DNA from 3 places in the Pseudomonas sp. GW821-FHT02A11 genome. Region 3 is predicted to be linked to each of the others. Evidence: riboswitches for the same ligand, from Rfam matches in the RefSeq annotation. Region 3 holds a riboswitch; each other region holds the start of a gene.
What was found. A riboswitch is a leader RNA that binds a small molecule or an ion and turns the genes downstream of it on or off. The one in region 3 is predicted to bind cobalamin.
Positions count from the first base shown of each region.

Region 1: another riboswitch for cobalamin. It lies ahead of cobO (cob(I)yrinic acid a,c-diamide adenosyltransferase); the one in region 3 lies ahead of cobW (cobalamin biosynthesis protein CobW).
Region 2: another riboswitch for cobalamin. It lies ahead of AC07V9_RS03205 (ABC transporter substrate-binding protein); the one in region 3 lies ahead of cobW (cobalamin biosynthesis protein CobW).

Region 1 covers NZ_JBWKWB010000001.1:131,430-136,326, reverse strand. Annotated here, with positions in the region: gene hda (DnaA regulatory inactivator Hda) at 41-745, shown strand; gene AC07V9_RS00635 (NAD-dependent deacylase) at 739-1,521, shown strand; gene AC07V9_RS00630 (C40 family peptidase) at 1,588-2,274, shown strand; gene AC07V9_RS00625 (C40 family peptidase) at 2,365-2,904, shown strand; cobalamin riboswitch at 3,141-3,338, shown strand; gene cobO (cob(I)yrinic acid a,c-diamide adenosyltransferase) at 3,445-4,056, shown strand; gene AC07V9_RS00615 (cobyrinic acid a,c-diamide synthase CobB) at 4,066-4,897, shown strand, end outside.
Region 2 covers NZ_JBWKWB010000002.1:150,195-155,091, reverse strand. Annotated here, with positions in the region: gene AC07V9_RS03215 (NCS1 family nucleobase:cation symporter-1) at 1-887, shown strand, start outside; gene AC07V9_RS03210 (aspartate/glutamate racemase family protein) at 911-1,633, shown strand; cobalamin riboswitch at 1,895-2,091, shown strand; gene AC07V9_RS03205 (ABC transporter substrate-binding protein) at 2,228-3,247, shown strand; gene AC07V9_RS03200 (FecCD family ABC transporter permease) at 3,244-4,284, shown strand; gene AC07V9_RS03195 (ABC transporter ATP-binding protein) at 4,281-4,897, shown strand, end outside.
Region 3 covers NZ_JBWKWB010000043.1:3,303-8,199, forward strand. Annotated here, with positions in the region: gene cobN (cobaltochelatase subunit CobN) at 1-659, opposite strand, end outside; gene cobW (cobalamin biosynthesis protein CobW) at 662-1,732, opposite strand; cobalamin riboswitch at 1,865-2,086, opposite strand; cobalamin riboswitch at 2,289-2,503, shown strand; gene AC07V9_RS28950 (CbtB domain-containing protein) at 2,601-2,786, shown strand; gene AC07V9_RS28955 (CbtA family protein) at 2,798-3,520, shown strand; gene AC07V9_RS28960 (cobalamin biosynthesis protein) at 3,520-3,933, shown strand; gene cobM (precorrin-4 C(11)-methyltransferase) at 4,076-4,822, shown strand.

The DNA.
Region 1 (4,897 bases), on a different contig from region 3:
GAGGCCCCTTGGCGGTTCGTCACTGAACCGTTCAGCCAGCATGAAACCAGTTCAGCTGCCCCTGAGTGTGCGTCTGCGTGATGACGCCACCTTCATCAATTACTATCCAGGCGCCAATGCCGCTGCACTCGGCTATGTCGAGCGCCTGTGCGAAGCCGACGCCGGATGGACCGAAAGCCTCATTTATCTGTGGGGCAAAAACGGGGTAGGGCGCACGCACCTCTTGCAGGCGGCCTGCCTGCGTTTCAAGCAACTGGGTGAACCTGCGGTTTATCTGCCCATGGCTGAATTGCTCGAAGAGGGTGTCGAACTGTTCGATCATCTGGAGCAGTACGAGCTGGTCTGTCTGGACGACCTCCAGGTGGTAGCCGGCAAGCCCGAGTGGGAAGAGGCGCTGTTCCACCTGTTCAACCGCCTGCGTGACAGCGGCCGGCGTCTGCTGATCGCGGCCTCCTGTTCGCCTCGCGAACTGCCGGTCAAGCTGGCCGACCTCAAGTCCCGACTGACCATGGCGCTGGTATTCCAGATGCGCCTGCTCTCCGACGAAGAAAAACTCCGCGCCCTGCAATTGCGCGCCTCGCGCCGGGGCCTGCACCTGACCGATGAGGTCGGGCATTTCATCCTGACTCGCGGCAAGCGCAGCATGAGCGCCTTGTTCGATCTGCTCGAACAGCTCGATCAGGCCTCGTTACAGGCCCAGCGCAAGCTGACGATTCCCTTCCTCAAAGAGACGCTGGGGTGGTAAACGCAGTCGATCCCGCCCTTGTACTGCAAACGGCTGCGGCGTTGCGTCACGCAACGCGCATTCTGATCATCACCGGTGCCGGGCTTTCGGCGGATTCGGGGCTGCCGACCTATCGTGGCGTCGGCGGCCTGTATAACGGCCAGACCGACGACGGCCTGCCTATCGAGATGGCGCTGTCCGGCCCGATGCTGCGCCGCGATCCTGCCCTGTGCTGGAAATACATTGCCCAATTAGGCAGCGCTTGCCTGGGCGGGCAGCCCAATGCGGCGCATTATGCGATCGCGCAATTGCAGCGTTGCAAGCCGCAATGCTGGGTGCTGACGCAGAACGTCGATGGCTACCATCGTGCGGCGGGCAGCCCGCCCGAGCGTCTGATCGAGATCCACGGTCAGCTCGCGCCGCTCTACTGCCAGTCCTGTGGCGCCGAAGACCCGCAATTGAGCGAGCACCTGCAGCGCCCACTGCCGCCGTTGTGCGCGCAATGCCATGGCGTGCTGCGGCCGCCGGTCGTCTTGTTTGAGGAAATGTTGCCAGAGCTGGCATTGAATGTGCTGTACGAGGAGATGGCAAAAGGCTTCGATGCTGTGCTCAGCATTGGAACCACCGCCAGCTTCCCGTATATTCACGAGCCGATGCTGCGCACGCGGGTCACGGGTGGCTTTACCGCCGAGATAAACCCCTCGTCGACCGATCACTCCATTCACATGGATGCGTTTCTGAGGTGTAGAGCCTTAGATGTGATGGAGGACATCGTAAGTCACATTTGTTTCGATTGAATTTGCAAATGATGACGATAGAGGGCATAGTCTCGGCTTCTTTACACATTAGCCACGGTCGTGCCCATGCTAAATCGCTTCGCACCCCTCGTGCCTCTCGCACTCGTGACCCTGTTGTTCGGCTGCGCGGCCCAGATGCCAGCGTCGCAACAGCAGTCGCAGAATCCGCAAATCAAGGACGCTGCCACCGCACAATCCGCCAGCCGTTCCGGTTATTCCTCGTCCGTTCTGGATGACGAAATCGCAACCGAAGACGAGTTGGCCCAGTTCTCCGACAACAAGCCTTATCAGTTGCCGGTACTGGCTGATAGCATTCTGGAACGTGGCAAGTCTCTGATCGGTACCCGCTACCGTTTCGGCGGCACCTCGACCACTTCGGGTTTCGATTGCAGTGGTTTCATCGGTTACCTGTTCCGTGAAGAAGCCGGCATGAGCCTGCCGCGTTCTTCGCGCGAAATGATCAACATCGATGCCCCACTGGTCAAACGCAACGACCTCAAGCCAGGCGACCTGCTGTTCTTCAGCACCGCTGGCCGTGGTCGCGTAAGCCATGCCGGTATTTACCTGGGCGATGACCAGTTCATCCACTCCAGTAGCCGTCGCAGTGGTGGTGTGCGCGTCGACAGTCTCGACGATGCTTACTGGGCCCGTACGTTCATCGAAGCCAAGCGCGCGTTGGCCATGGCACCTTCCAAGGTGCCAGAAACGACGACTGCAATGACCTCGACTACAATCAAGCGCCAACACCGTTAATTACGGATCGCGCAATCGGGGGAAACCCTGATTGCGCGCAGATCCGGCTCCCGGCAGAGTAAGCCGCATCCTAGGAAGGTTGTTGTGTTTATGTCGTTTACGGTTCGCCTGGCTGTTGCTTCCCTGGCTGTATTGCTGGCCGCTTGTTCCAGCAATCCACCGCCATCCCCACCCAAGGTCGTTTCCAGGCCTGTGGTTTCCGCTCCCTCCCAATTTTCTTCTCCGGTCGCTGATGACGTGCTGTTGCGTGCCATCGGGCTGGTCGGCACGCCTTATCGCTGGGGTGGCAACACGCCGGATTCGGGCTTCGACTGCAGTGGCCTGATCGGGTACGTGTACCGCGACGCGGCGGGCATTACGCTGCCGCGCTCGACCCGCGAGATGATCACTCTGCGCGGCCCGGACATCGACCGCAGTCAGCTGCAGACCGGTGATCTGGTGTTCTTTGCGACCAGTGGTGGTTCGAACGTCAGCCATGCCGGGATCTACGTGGGCGAGGGTCGTTTCGTTCATGCGCCTGCCACGGGCGGTACGGTCAAGCTCGACAGCCTCGACAAGCCGTATTGGCAGAAGGCCTGGCTGAACGCCAAGCGGGTAATTCAGCCGTCGAATCTGGCGCGCAGTAACTGATCATTTCCCTATGATTTGCTGCGTTACTGTTGCGCAGCAAACACCTGACGCGACATTGCTCTTCCTGCGGCGATCTTCAGCATGCTACGTGCTCTGTAGGAGCGCGCTTGCCCGCGAAGGCAGACTGTCTGATACGCATGTGTCAGCTGACCCAACGCTATCGCGGGCAAGCGCGCTCCTACATGAGTCGCTAGAGAAGCGTCGCTTCGATTGACGCTCGCAAGTCAACCCTCTAACCTTCGCCGATTGTTTCAGGTGCCCGCAAAAAAGGGTGAAACAGGGAAGCCGGTGCGAACGCTTTGCGATCCATCCCGGCGCTGCCTCCGCAACGGTAAATGAGCCAAGGCCCCGCACAATGCCACTGTGTTCGATGAGCATGGGAAGGCGCGTGGTTTTTCATGAGTCCGGAGACCGGCCTGATCCATTCAACAGCATCACGGAGGGCGATGCTCTGCGCAGGCTCGGCCTTGTCCGGCGCCTGCTGCCAGTCTTTGCCTGCGTCCTCCGTTTGCCACACCTGCCCTCAAGCGGAGAGCCCAGATGAGCGAATCCCCCGAACGTGACGAACGCCACCTGGCGCGCATGCTGCGCAAAAAGGCGGTGATGGACGAACGCATTGCCAGCGCCCCCAACGAGTGCGGCCTGCTGCTGGTGTTGACCGGCAACGGCAAAGGCAAGAGCAGCTCCGCGTTCGGCATGCTCGCCCGGGCCATGGGCCACGGCATGCAGTGCGGCGTGGTGCAGTTCATCAAGGGCCGCAACGCCACCGGGGAAGAGCTGTTCTTCCGCCGCTTCCCGGAGCAGGTGCGTTATCACGTGATGGGCGAGGGCTTTACTTGGGAAACCCAGGATCGTCAGCGTGATATCGCCGCCGCCGAAGCCGCTTGGGTCGTGACTCAGGCGTTGCTGCGCGACCCCGAGATCGGTCTGGTGATCCTCGACGAACTGAACATCGCCCTCAAGCACGGCTACCTCGAGCTTGAGCAGGTGCTCAGCGATTTGCAGGCGCGTCCTCCCATGCAGCACGTGGTTATCACGGGCCGTGGCGCCAAGCAGGAATTGATCGATTTGTCTGACACCGTCTCCGAGATCGGTGTGGTCAAGCACGCGTTTCAGGCCGGTATCAAGGCGCAAAAGGGCATCGAGCTGTGAGCTGCATGTATGAATGAAGCGGCTCGCAGCTGCCCGGCGGTATTGATCGCCGCACCCGCTTCCGGTCAGGGCAAGACCACCGTTACTGCTGCACTGGCGCGCCTGCATCGCAACCAGGGGCGCAACGTGCGCGTGTTCAAATGCGGGCCGGATTTCCTCGACCCAATGATTCTTGAGCGGGCCAGCGGCAACCCGGTGTATCAGTTGGACATGTGGATGGTCGGCGAAGCCGAAAGCCGACGTCTGTTGTGGGAAGCCGCCGCCGAAGCGGACCTGATCCTGATCGAAGGGGTCATGGGCCTGTTCGACGGCACCCCGTCCAGCGCCGATCTGGCCCGGCGTTTCGGTGTGCCGGTGCTGGGCGTGATCGACGGCACCGCCATGGCGCAGACCTTTGGCGCGTTGGCGTTGGGTCTGGCGCGTTATCAACCTGACTTGCCCTTTGCAGGCGTGCTGGCCAACCGGGTCGGCACCGTGCGTCATGCGCAGTTGCTTGAAGGCAGCCTGACTGAAGGCCTGCGCTGGTATGGCGCGTTGTCGCGAGAAACCGGGATCGAGCTGCCGAGTCGACACCTGGGCCTGGTTCAGGCCAGCGAACTGAACGATCTGGACGTGCGTCTGGATGCCGCCGCCGACGCGCTGGCCAGCACCTGCGATGCCGCGTTGCCGCCTGCCGTGATCTTCCACGCTCCCGAGGGGGTGCCTGCCGAGCCGTTGCTGACAGGTGTACGCATCGCTATCGCGCGCGATGAAGCCTTTGCGTTCACCTATGGCGCCAGCCTTGATCTGCTGCGAGCGATGGGCGCCGAATTGCTGTTTTTCTCGCCGATTCGTGACAAGC
Region 2 (4,897 bases), on a different contig from region 3:
TGGCGAGCCTGGCGGTGTGGATGTTCACCCAGGCCCACGGGCAGATTGCCTGGTCGAACAAAACCCCGCTCGAAGGCGTGCAAATGTGGCGCAGCATCTTTGCCGGCAGTACCCTGTGGCTGGCGATCTACGGCACATTGATCCTCAATTTCTGCGATTTCTCTCGCTCCGCCCCGTGCAAGAAAACCATCCGCAAGGGCAATTTCTGGGGTCTGCCGGTCAATGTGCTGCTGTTCGCTTTCATCACCGTGATCATTTGCGGCGCGCAGTTCTCGATCAACGGCCAGATCATCCAGAGCCCCACCGACATCATCAAGACCATCCCCAACACCTTCTTCCTGGTACTGGGCTGCCTGGCCTTTCTGATCGTCACCGTGGCGGTGAACATCATGGCCAACTTCGTCGCCCCGGCCTTCGTGCTCAGCAGCCTGGCGCCGCGCTACCTGACTTTCCGTCGTGCAGGGATGCTCAGTGCGACCGTCGCGGTCCTGATCCTGCCGTGGAATCTGTACAACAGCCCGGTGGTGATCGTGTATTTTCTGTCGGGTCTGGGCGCCCTGCTCGGCCCGCTGTACGGCGTGATCACCGCCGATTACTGGTTGCTGCGCAAGGGCCGGGTCGATGTGCCGCAGCTGTACAGCGAAGACCCGCGCGGCCCGTATCACTATTCGCGCGGGGTCAACCTGCGGGCGGTCGGGGCGTTCATCCCGGCGGCGCTGATTTCCATCATCACGGCGCTGGTGCCGGCCTTCGACTCGGTATCGCCGTTTTCCTGGCTGATGGGCGCGGCCATTGGCGCAGCGTTGTACCTGCTGCTGGCCGACCGTCGTAAAACCTTCAAGGACGTCAGTGGCGAGGCCATTGCCGTGCAAACCGTTCAGCACTGATCGCAAGCGAGAGACCGTCACCCATGCGTATTTTGATCGTCAACGTGAACACCACCCAATCGATGACCCAGACCATCGCCGAGCAGGCGCGCAGCGTCGCCTCCCCCGGCACCGAGATCATCGGGCTGACCCCGCGTTTCGGCGCCGAGTCGGTGGAAGGCAATTTCGAGAGCTATCTGGCGGCGATTGCCGTGATGGATCGGGTGCTGTCCTACGATCAGCCCTACGACGCAGTGATTCAGGCCGGCTATGGCGAACACGGCCGCGAAGGCCTGCAGGAGTTGCTGGAAGTGCCGGTGGTGGACATCACTGAAGCCGCTGCCAGCTTGGCGATGCTGCTGGGCCACAAGTACTCCGTGGTGACCACTCTGGATCGTGCTGTGCCCTTGATCGAAGACCGCCTGAAACTCGCGGGCGTGTTCGAACGTTGCGCCTCGGTGCGCGCCAGCGGCATGAGCGTGCTGGAGCTGGAAGAAATGCCTGATCGCGCGCTGGAGGCTATTGCCGACCAAGCGGTTGAAGCGGTCAAGCATGACAAGGCTGAGGTGATCTGCCTGGGTTGCGGCGGCATGGCCGGGCTGGATCAACTGATTCGTGACCGCGCCGGCGTGCCGGTGGTCGATGGCGTGACCGCAGCGGTGGCATTGGCGGAATCGCTGGTGCGGCTGGGGTTGAAGACGTCCAAAGTGCGCACCTACGCGACACCGCGTCCGAAGAAGGTGCTTGGCTGGCCGTTCAGCCTGTGAATCCGGAGCGCACCGAAGACTGATTCTGCCCGGAGGGCGTAGGAGCCTGACTTGTCGGCGATCGGCTGCGCAGCAGTCGTTAAACCTGTCGATGAAGGCTGCCTGGCACACCGCAGCGTCGGGTTTTGCTGCCGCTGCGCGCCAGATCGCTGGCAAGCCAAGCTCCTACGCCTTCGGCAAAAGCGCAGCGGCATTAGCACGTTGAGCCCCCATGCCCTCCGCGCGGAATCGAACGCGAATTCGCCCGCTCTGTTCAAATCGTTTAGTATCCCCGCCGCCGGTTTCCACTCGGAATTAATAGGGAATCCGCGAGCCCGACTCTCTGGGCTCAAACGGAACTGTCCCCGCAACTGTAGGCGCTGAGCCCTGCTTCCCGTTCGCCACTGGGTTACCCCGGGAAGGCCGAAGCACGGCGACGACGCGCCAGTCAGGAGACCTGCCGGCAAGCGTCAATCATTCACCGGCGGGGTGTCCGGGGGAGGGCTCCCGTGCTCACCTGTTCAGCGTGATCGCTGCTTGCCTTTTCGTCAGGCGTGCATCCGGGATGTGCTTTCCAGTGCCCGCGCCGACCTATCGGTCCACTGGAGAAACCCGATGTCGTTGCGCCGCCTTGCCCCGATGTTCGCCGGTCTGAGCCTGTCAGGTGCGGCACTCATGTCCCCCGCCGCTGTCGCCGCCCCGACTCACTACCCGCTGACGATCGACAACTGTGGCGTGCCGCTGACCTTCACCCAGGCGCCGCACAAGACCGTGACCATCGGCCAGGCCGCCACCGAAATGCTCTACGCCCTGGGCCTGAGTGATCAGGTGATCGGCACCTCCTTGTGGTTCAACGAAACCCTGCCGCAATTCAAGGCCGCCAACGCGAAAATCGAGCGGCTGGCCGAGAACGCCCCAAGCTTTGAATCGGTGATCGGCAAACGCCCGGACTTCGTGCCGGTGCAGTTCGAGTGGATGGTCGGCCCGCAAGGCGCGGTGGGCACCCGCCAACAGTTTCAGGACCTGAAGATCCCGGCCTACATCCTGCCTTCGGACTGCGAGAACAAGAACAACCTGGTCGGCGCCGATGGCACGCGGCTTGAGGCCTTTCGCGTCGACACGCTGTACAAGAGCATCGCGCAACTGTCGCAGATCTTCGATGTGCAGGACCGTGGTCAGTGGTTGATCGACGGCTACAAGGCGCGTCTCGCTCAGGCTGTCGAGCAGGCGCAACAGCACGACGCGGGCAAGGTTTCGGCGGCGTTCTGGTTCTCCAGCCCCGACATCAACACCGACCCCTACGTCGCAGGCCGCAAAGGCATACCGAATTTCATGCTCGACACCCTGGGCATTCGAAACATCATCGATTCGGACGAAGAGTGGCCAACCGTGGGCTGGGAAACCATCGCCAAGGCCAACCCGACGATCCTGGTCATCGCGCGCATGGACCGCCGCCGCTTCCCTGCCGACGATCATGAGAAGAAACTGGCCTTCCTCAAATCCGACCCGGTCACCCGCAACATGGACGCCGTGAAAAACAACCGCATCGTGATCATGGACGCCAGCGCCATGGAGTCCAGCGTTCGCCTGTTCGACGGCATCGAGCAGCTGGCCAAGGCCACCCACACACAATGAATGCCCTGAACGTCCCCCGCCTGCTGGGCCACACACTGTGGGTCAGCGCGCTGTTGCTGCTGGCGACTGTCGCGGGGGTGGCGATTGGCGAGACATCGATCAGCCTGCCGGTGATCTTCCAGGTGCTGGCCAACAAGCTGTGGGCGGCGGGGTTTGCGGTCGACCCGATCGATGAAGGCATCGTCTGGAATTACCGCCTGACCCGCTCCATCGTCGCCGCGGCCTGTGGCGCGGGGCTGGCGATTTCCGGGGTGGTGCTGCAATCACTGCTGCGCAACGCTCTGGCCGATCCGTACTTGCTGGGGATTTCCGCCGGGGCTTCCACAGGAGCTGTGCTGGTGGCGATCATTGGCCTGGGCGCCGGGGCGATTTCCCTGTCGACCGGGGCGTTCGTCGGCGCCCTTGCCGCCTTTGCCATGGTCGCCCTGCTCGCCCGTTCGTCTCGCTCGTCGAGTAGCCAGGCCGCGGCAGGCCACATCATTCTGGCGGGCATCGCCGGTTCGCAACTGTTCAACGCGCTGACGTCGTTTCTCATCACCAAATCCGCCAGCGCCGAACAGGCACGCGGCATCATGTTCTGGCTGCTGGGCAACCTGAGTGGCGTGCGTTGGTCGTCGGTGACGCTGTCGGTGCCGGTGGTACTGATCGGGCTGGGCATCTGTCTGTGGCATCGACGTTCGCTGGACGCCTTCACCTTTGGCGCCGATTCCGCCGCCTCGCTGGGCATTCCGGTGCGGCGGGTGCAGACGATACTGATCGCCACCGCAGCGCTGGTCACGGCAGTGATGGTGTCGATTGTCGGCTCCATCGGCTTCGTCGGGCTGGTCATTCCCCACGCCGTGCGCATGGTCGCCGGGGTAAGACATGCGCGCCTGTTGCCGTTGAGTGCATTGAGCGGCGCGCTGTTCATGATCGCCGCCGATATCCTGTCGCGCATTTTGATCAAGGGCCAGGTCCTGCCCATTGGCGTCATCACCGCGCTGGTCGGCGCGCCAGTGTTTGCCCTGATTCTGGTGCGGGGGAACCGTACGCGATGAACGCTTCTGTCGATCAGGCGACTCACGTGCTTAGCGGGCAAAACCTGAGCTACAGCGTCAAAGGCGCGCAGCTGCTGACGGACGTGTCGCTGGCGATTCGGCCGGGGGAAAACCTGGGCATCGTCGGGCCCAATGGCTCGGGCAAATCGACGCTGCTCAAGCTGCTGGCTGGCATTCAGGCGCCGACGTCGGGTGAGGTGTTTGTGCAGGGTGAGCGCCTGTCGAGGATCCGCCGTCGCGACATCGCCCGGCGCCTTGCCGTGGTCGAGCAGCACGCCGAAACCAGCGACGCCATCAGCCTGTTGCAGGCGGTGGAACTGGGCCGTACTCCTTGGCTCTCTGTCCTGGCGCCGTGGAGCGATGAAGACCAGCGCATCGTCAGCCAGGCGATTGCCGATGTCAGCCTGCAGCACCTGAGGCAGCGCGCCTGGCACACGTTGTCCGGCGGCGAACGCCAGCGCGCCCACATTGCCCGGGCCCTGGCCCAGCGCCCGCAAATCCTGCTGCTGGACGAGCCGACCAACCATCTGGACATTCAGCAGCAGCTGTCCATTCTGTCGCTGGTGCATCAGTTGCCGGTGACCACGGTGATCGCCCTGCACGACCTCAATCA
Region 3 (4,897 bases):
CCGGTATTGGCCGCCTGCAAGTGCGAGCGGTAGAACAGCACGGCCGCCACCGGTTGCTCGGCGCGCCAGTCCGCCCGCCAGTCCGCCAGTTCGGCGCGGGCCTTGCGTGGGTGATAGATCGCCACGCGAGGCAGCGTCTGCGGCGGCTCCCAGGCGTAATCGCGATCCAGCCAACGCTGGGCCAGGCAATTGAACAGCTGCAAGGCGTTGTGTTTGCCGCCCTGGCGCAGGTAATGCCAGAGGCGCTCGCGATCCTCAGCGGGCTCGGTGCTCAGGTCGCTGAGTTCCGGGTCCGGGCGATCGTCGCCCGGCACCAGAATCAGCTTCACCCCGCCGCCCTTTCGAGCGGCCAGCTCCACCAGCCGCTCGACGCCATAACGCCAATAGCCAATGCCGCCGTGCAGGGAGATGAGAATCACCCTGGCGTGCTGCAGCACTTCGTCGACATACAGATCGACCGAAGCGTGGTTCTGCACCTGCATGGGGTTGGCCAGGCGCAGGCTGGGGTAATCGTCCGGCAGTTGCTGTGCGGTTTCAGCGAGCAACGCCAGATGGGAATCGCCGCTGCACAGAATCACCAGATCGGCGGGGGTCTGGCCCAGGTCAGCGATGCTGTCGTCGGGGACAAAGCCGCCGGGCTGGGTGCGCAGCAGGTGCATGCTTAGCCTTTGCTCTCGAGCGCGGCGCGCAGCTGGGCTTCAAGCACGGCGGCGTCCAGTGCCTGACCGATCAGTACCAGATGGGTGACGCGCTCCTCGCTGGCCTTCCAGGCACGGTCGAAATGCTTGTCGAAACGCGTGCCAACGCCCTGCACCAGCAGGCGCATTGGCTTGCCCGGAATCGCCGCGAACCCTTTGACCCGCAGGATGCCGTGCTGCACGACCGCCTGAGTCAGGGCGTCGAGCAACAGCGCTTCGTCGGCTTGAGGCAGGGAAATGGAGATTGAGTCGAAGGCATCGTGATCGTGGTCGTCGTGGTCATCGCCTTCGTGATGATCGTGGTGAGTCTTGCGGCCGTCGATGTGCAGCTCGGACTCAGCGCCCAGACCCAGCAGCACGCTGATCGGCAGCTGGCCCTTGCTGGCCTCGATCACTTTCACCGCGGGCGGCAGCTCCTCGGCGACTTCGGCACGCACGGCGGCCAGGGCTTGGGCGTCGAGCATGTCGGCTTTGTTGAGGATGACCAGGTCGGCGCTGGCCAGTTGGTCGGCGAACAGCTCGTGCAGCGGCGACTCGTGGTCCAGGTTCGGGTCGAGTTTGCGCTGGGCGTCGACCTGATCCGGGAAGGCGGCGAAGGTGCCGGCGATCACGGCCGGGCTGTCGACCACGGTGATCACCGCGTCAACGGTGCAGGCGTTGCGGATTTCCGGCCACTGGAACGCCTGAACCAGCGGTTTGGGTAGCGCCAGGCCTGAGGTTTCGATGAGGATGTGGTCCAGATCGCCGCGACGGGCGACCAGCTCCTGCATCACCGGGAAGAATTCTTCCTGAACGGTGCAGCACAGGCAGCCGTTGGCTAGTTCGTAGACGCGGCCGGTGGCTTCTTCTTCGGTGCAACCGATGGTGCATTGCTTGAGGATGTCGCCGTCGATGCCCAGTTCGCCGAATTCGTTGACGATCACCGCAATACGGCGCCCTTCGGCGTTATCGAGCATGTGACGCAGCAAGGTGGTTTTGCCCGAGCCGAGGAAGCCGGTGACGATGGTAACGGGAAGTTTGGCCAGTGTTTTCATGGTTGCCCTCAGGCGCTGCGGCGGGCAAACAGGACGAGAACCGCTTGACCGTCGCTCCGACAGGCCCGCCGTTCGATTCGCCACCGGATCACCCCGCCCGGTTGTAGTGAGAATTCGTCGAGACTGTTGCAAAACAGGCCCGTGTTCGAGGCAGGTCTCCTGGCTCACGGTGGCGATGGGCTGGCGGAGTGCCAGATCACACGCGTTCATCGCGCCTTCCCGCTCGCGCAGTGGCTGTGCAATGAACATGACCGTTTACAGTTGCGGGGGCAGCTGTGGCTTGCACCACATTCCCTTCTTAGCGCCAAGCCCGACAAACGGCCGGATCGGCGAACCTCAAGTGCGCAAGGCTACGCAGTGGCTGGTGGAAGGTCAACGAGCAAGAAGGCTGGCAACTCGGTCTATCAGGTCGTGGCACGTTTAAGCAAATGTGGGAGCTAGCATGCTGACCAATAGGCCCTTAGGGCATCAAAGTCAGCATTCCAAGCCAATAAACCATGGTCTGAAAGATCGCCTTGTCCGACTTGTGTTTGACTGACGCTTTGCGCCGTGATCTCCTACACACCTTGTTACGGGTGCCCTTCACAGGGTGAAACGGGAAACCGGTGCGTGCAGCCCTTTTGGCTGTGCAAGTCCGGCGCTGCCCCCGCAACGGTAAGCGAGCGAAGAGTCAGATCCACTGTGTCGATCAGCGATATGGGAAGGCGATTCTTGCAGGCATGTCCAATGCCCCTCGCAAGCCCGGAGACCGGCCCGATACAGTCACATAACAAACCCGCGGTGGGCGGGCGCTGTTGAGTCGGCTACTGACGTCTGTCAGTGGCTTTCCTTGCGCCTTCCCTTCGCTGACATTTCAGAGGGAAGCGCCATGTCGATCAGCACCACGACCCCATCCGCCAGCAGCACCCGCACGCAAAGCCAACGCCTGACCGCCGCCATCAGTGCGATGTTCCTTGGCGCTTGCCTGGTCTATTTCGCCGGTTTCTCGCACATCGCCGCCGTGCACAACGCCGCCCACGACACCCGTCACAGCTCCGCCTTCCCTTGCCACTGAGACCTGCCGCCATGTTCAAGCGAATCGCACAAACGGCCGGTTTTACCGGACTGCTCGCCGCGCTGCTGCTGACGCTTTTCCAGAGCTTCTGGGTCGCGCCGCTGATCCTGCAGGCCGAGACGTATGAAAAAGCCCCCGTCGCCGAGGTCCACGAGCACTCGCATGCCGACGGCGCCATGGCCGCCCACGTTCACGACGAAGAAGCCTGGGAGCCGGAAGACGGCTGGCAACGCGTGCTGTCCACCACGGGTGGCAATCTGGTGGTCGCGGTCGGTTTTGCCCTGATGCTGGCTGCGCTCTACACGCTGCGCACACCTGCCAGCATTCGTGAAGGCGCACTGTGGGGTCTGGCCGGTTTTGCGGTGTTCGTGCTGGCGCCCACCCTGGGCCTGCCGCCTGAACTGCCGGGCACGGCTGCGGCCGATCTGACGCAGCGGCAGATCTGGTGGGTCAGCACGGCGGCCTCCACTGCGGTGGGCCTGGCACTCATAGTGTTCGCTCACAACTGGCTGCTCAAAGCACTGGGCGCGGCAATTCTGGTAGTGCCGCATGTCGTCGGCGCACCGCAGCCGGAAGTCCACTCGGCACTGGCCCCAGAAGCCCTGGAAGCGCAATTCAAGATCGCTTCGCTGCTGACCAACGCAGCGTTCTGGCTCGCCATGGGCCTGATCAGCGCCTGGTTGTTCCGTCGTCACGACGCGCAACTGGCCTCCTCCGAGCTCAGCCACGCCTGATGAACAACCGCGGCGGGCGGCCGATTCTGGTGATCGGCCTGGGATGCCAGCGCGGCTGCCCGGCATCGGTGCTGCAAGGGCTGATCGAAGTCAGCCTGCTGGAACATCGACTGACGCTGTCCGACATTACCGCTCTGGCCTCGATCGACATCAAATCGACCGAAGCCGGATTGCTGGAACTGGCCGAACACCTGGCCCTGCCCTTGAGGTTTTTCAGCAGCGATGAGCTGACGGTATTCGAATCGCAACTGAGCCATCGCTCGCAGATCGCCTTCGACAGCACCGGATGTTATGGCGTGGCCGAAAGCACGGCGTTGGCCATGGCCTCGCGGCTGGGCGGGGCGTCTGCGAAGTTGCTGATCGAGCGACGCAATAGTTCGCGGGCTACGTTTGCGTTAGCCAGCAGCCCATGATGCAAATTCCGCTGAAATCCCTGTGGGAGCGCATTCATTCGCGAAGCGGTCATCCAGACACTGCCCGTGCAGCATCTGGACTATTTGTCGCGAATGAATTCGCTCCCACAGGGCATCCCCCGTTCTTGACGTCGGAGTTTCAATGACCGTTTACTTCATCGGCGCAGGCCCCGGCGATCCGGACCTGATTACGGTCAAGGGCCAGCGCCTGATTCGCACCTGTCCGGTGATCATCTACGCCGGCTCCTTGGTGCCAGAGGCCGTCCTGCAAGGTCATCAAGCCGTTCAAATCACCAACAGCGCCGAATTGCACCTGGAACAGATCATCGCCTTGATGAAATCTGCTCATGCACAAGGCCGGGATGTTGCGCGCGTGCACTCGGGCGACCCGAGTCTGTACGGCGCCATCGGCGAGCAGATCCGATACCTGCGCGAGCTGGGCATTCCTTTCGAAATCATCCCCGGCGTGACGGCGACAGCGGCGTGTGCTGCGTTGCTGGGCACGGAACTGACCCTCCCGGACATTTCACAAAGCGTGATCCTGACCCGTTACGGCGATAAAACGGCGATGCCCGAGGGTGAATCGCTGGGGGAGCTGGCGCGGCATCGGGCGACGATGGCGATTCATCTGGGGGTCAATAACATTGCCAGGATCGTGGCGGAACTGACGCCACATTATGGTCCGGACTGCCCGATTGCGGTGGTGCATCGCGCGAGCTGGCCGGATCAGGATTGGGTGATGGGAACGCTGGCGGATATCGAAGAGAAGGTCAGGGTTAAGGGGTTTCAGCGCACGGCGTTGATTTTGGTGGGGAGGGTTTTGGGCAACGATGTGTTTGGGGAGTCGTCACTATACCGCGCAGGCCACGCTCATCTTTTTAGACCGTGAGCCTGCCGGGAGCGGGAGCTGAAGGTGGTTTCCTATCACAGTCGGATGTGACGAAGGCTGCCCCAATGACCCAAA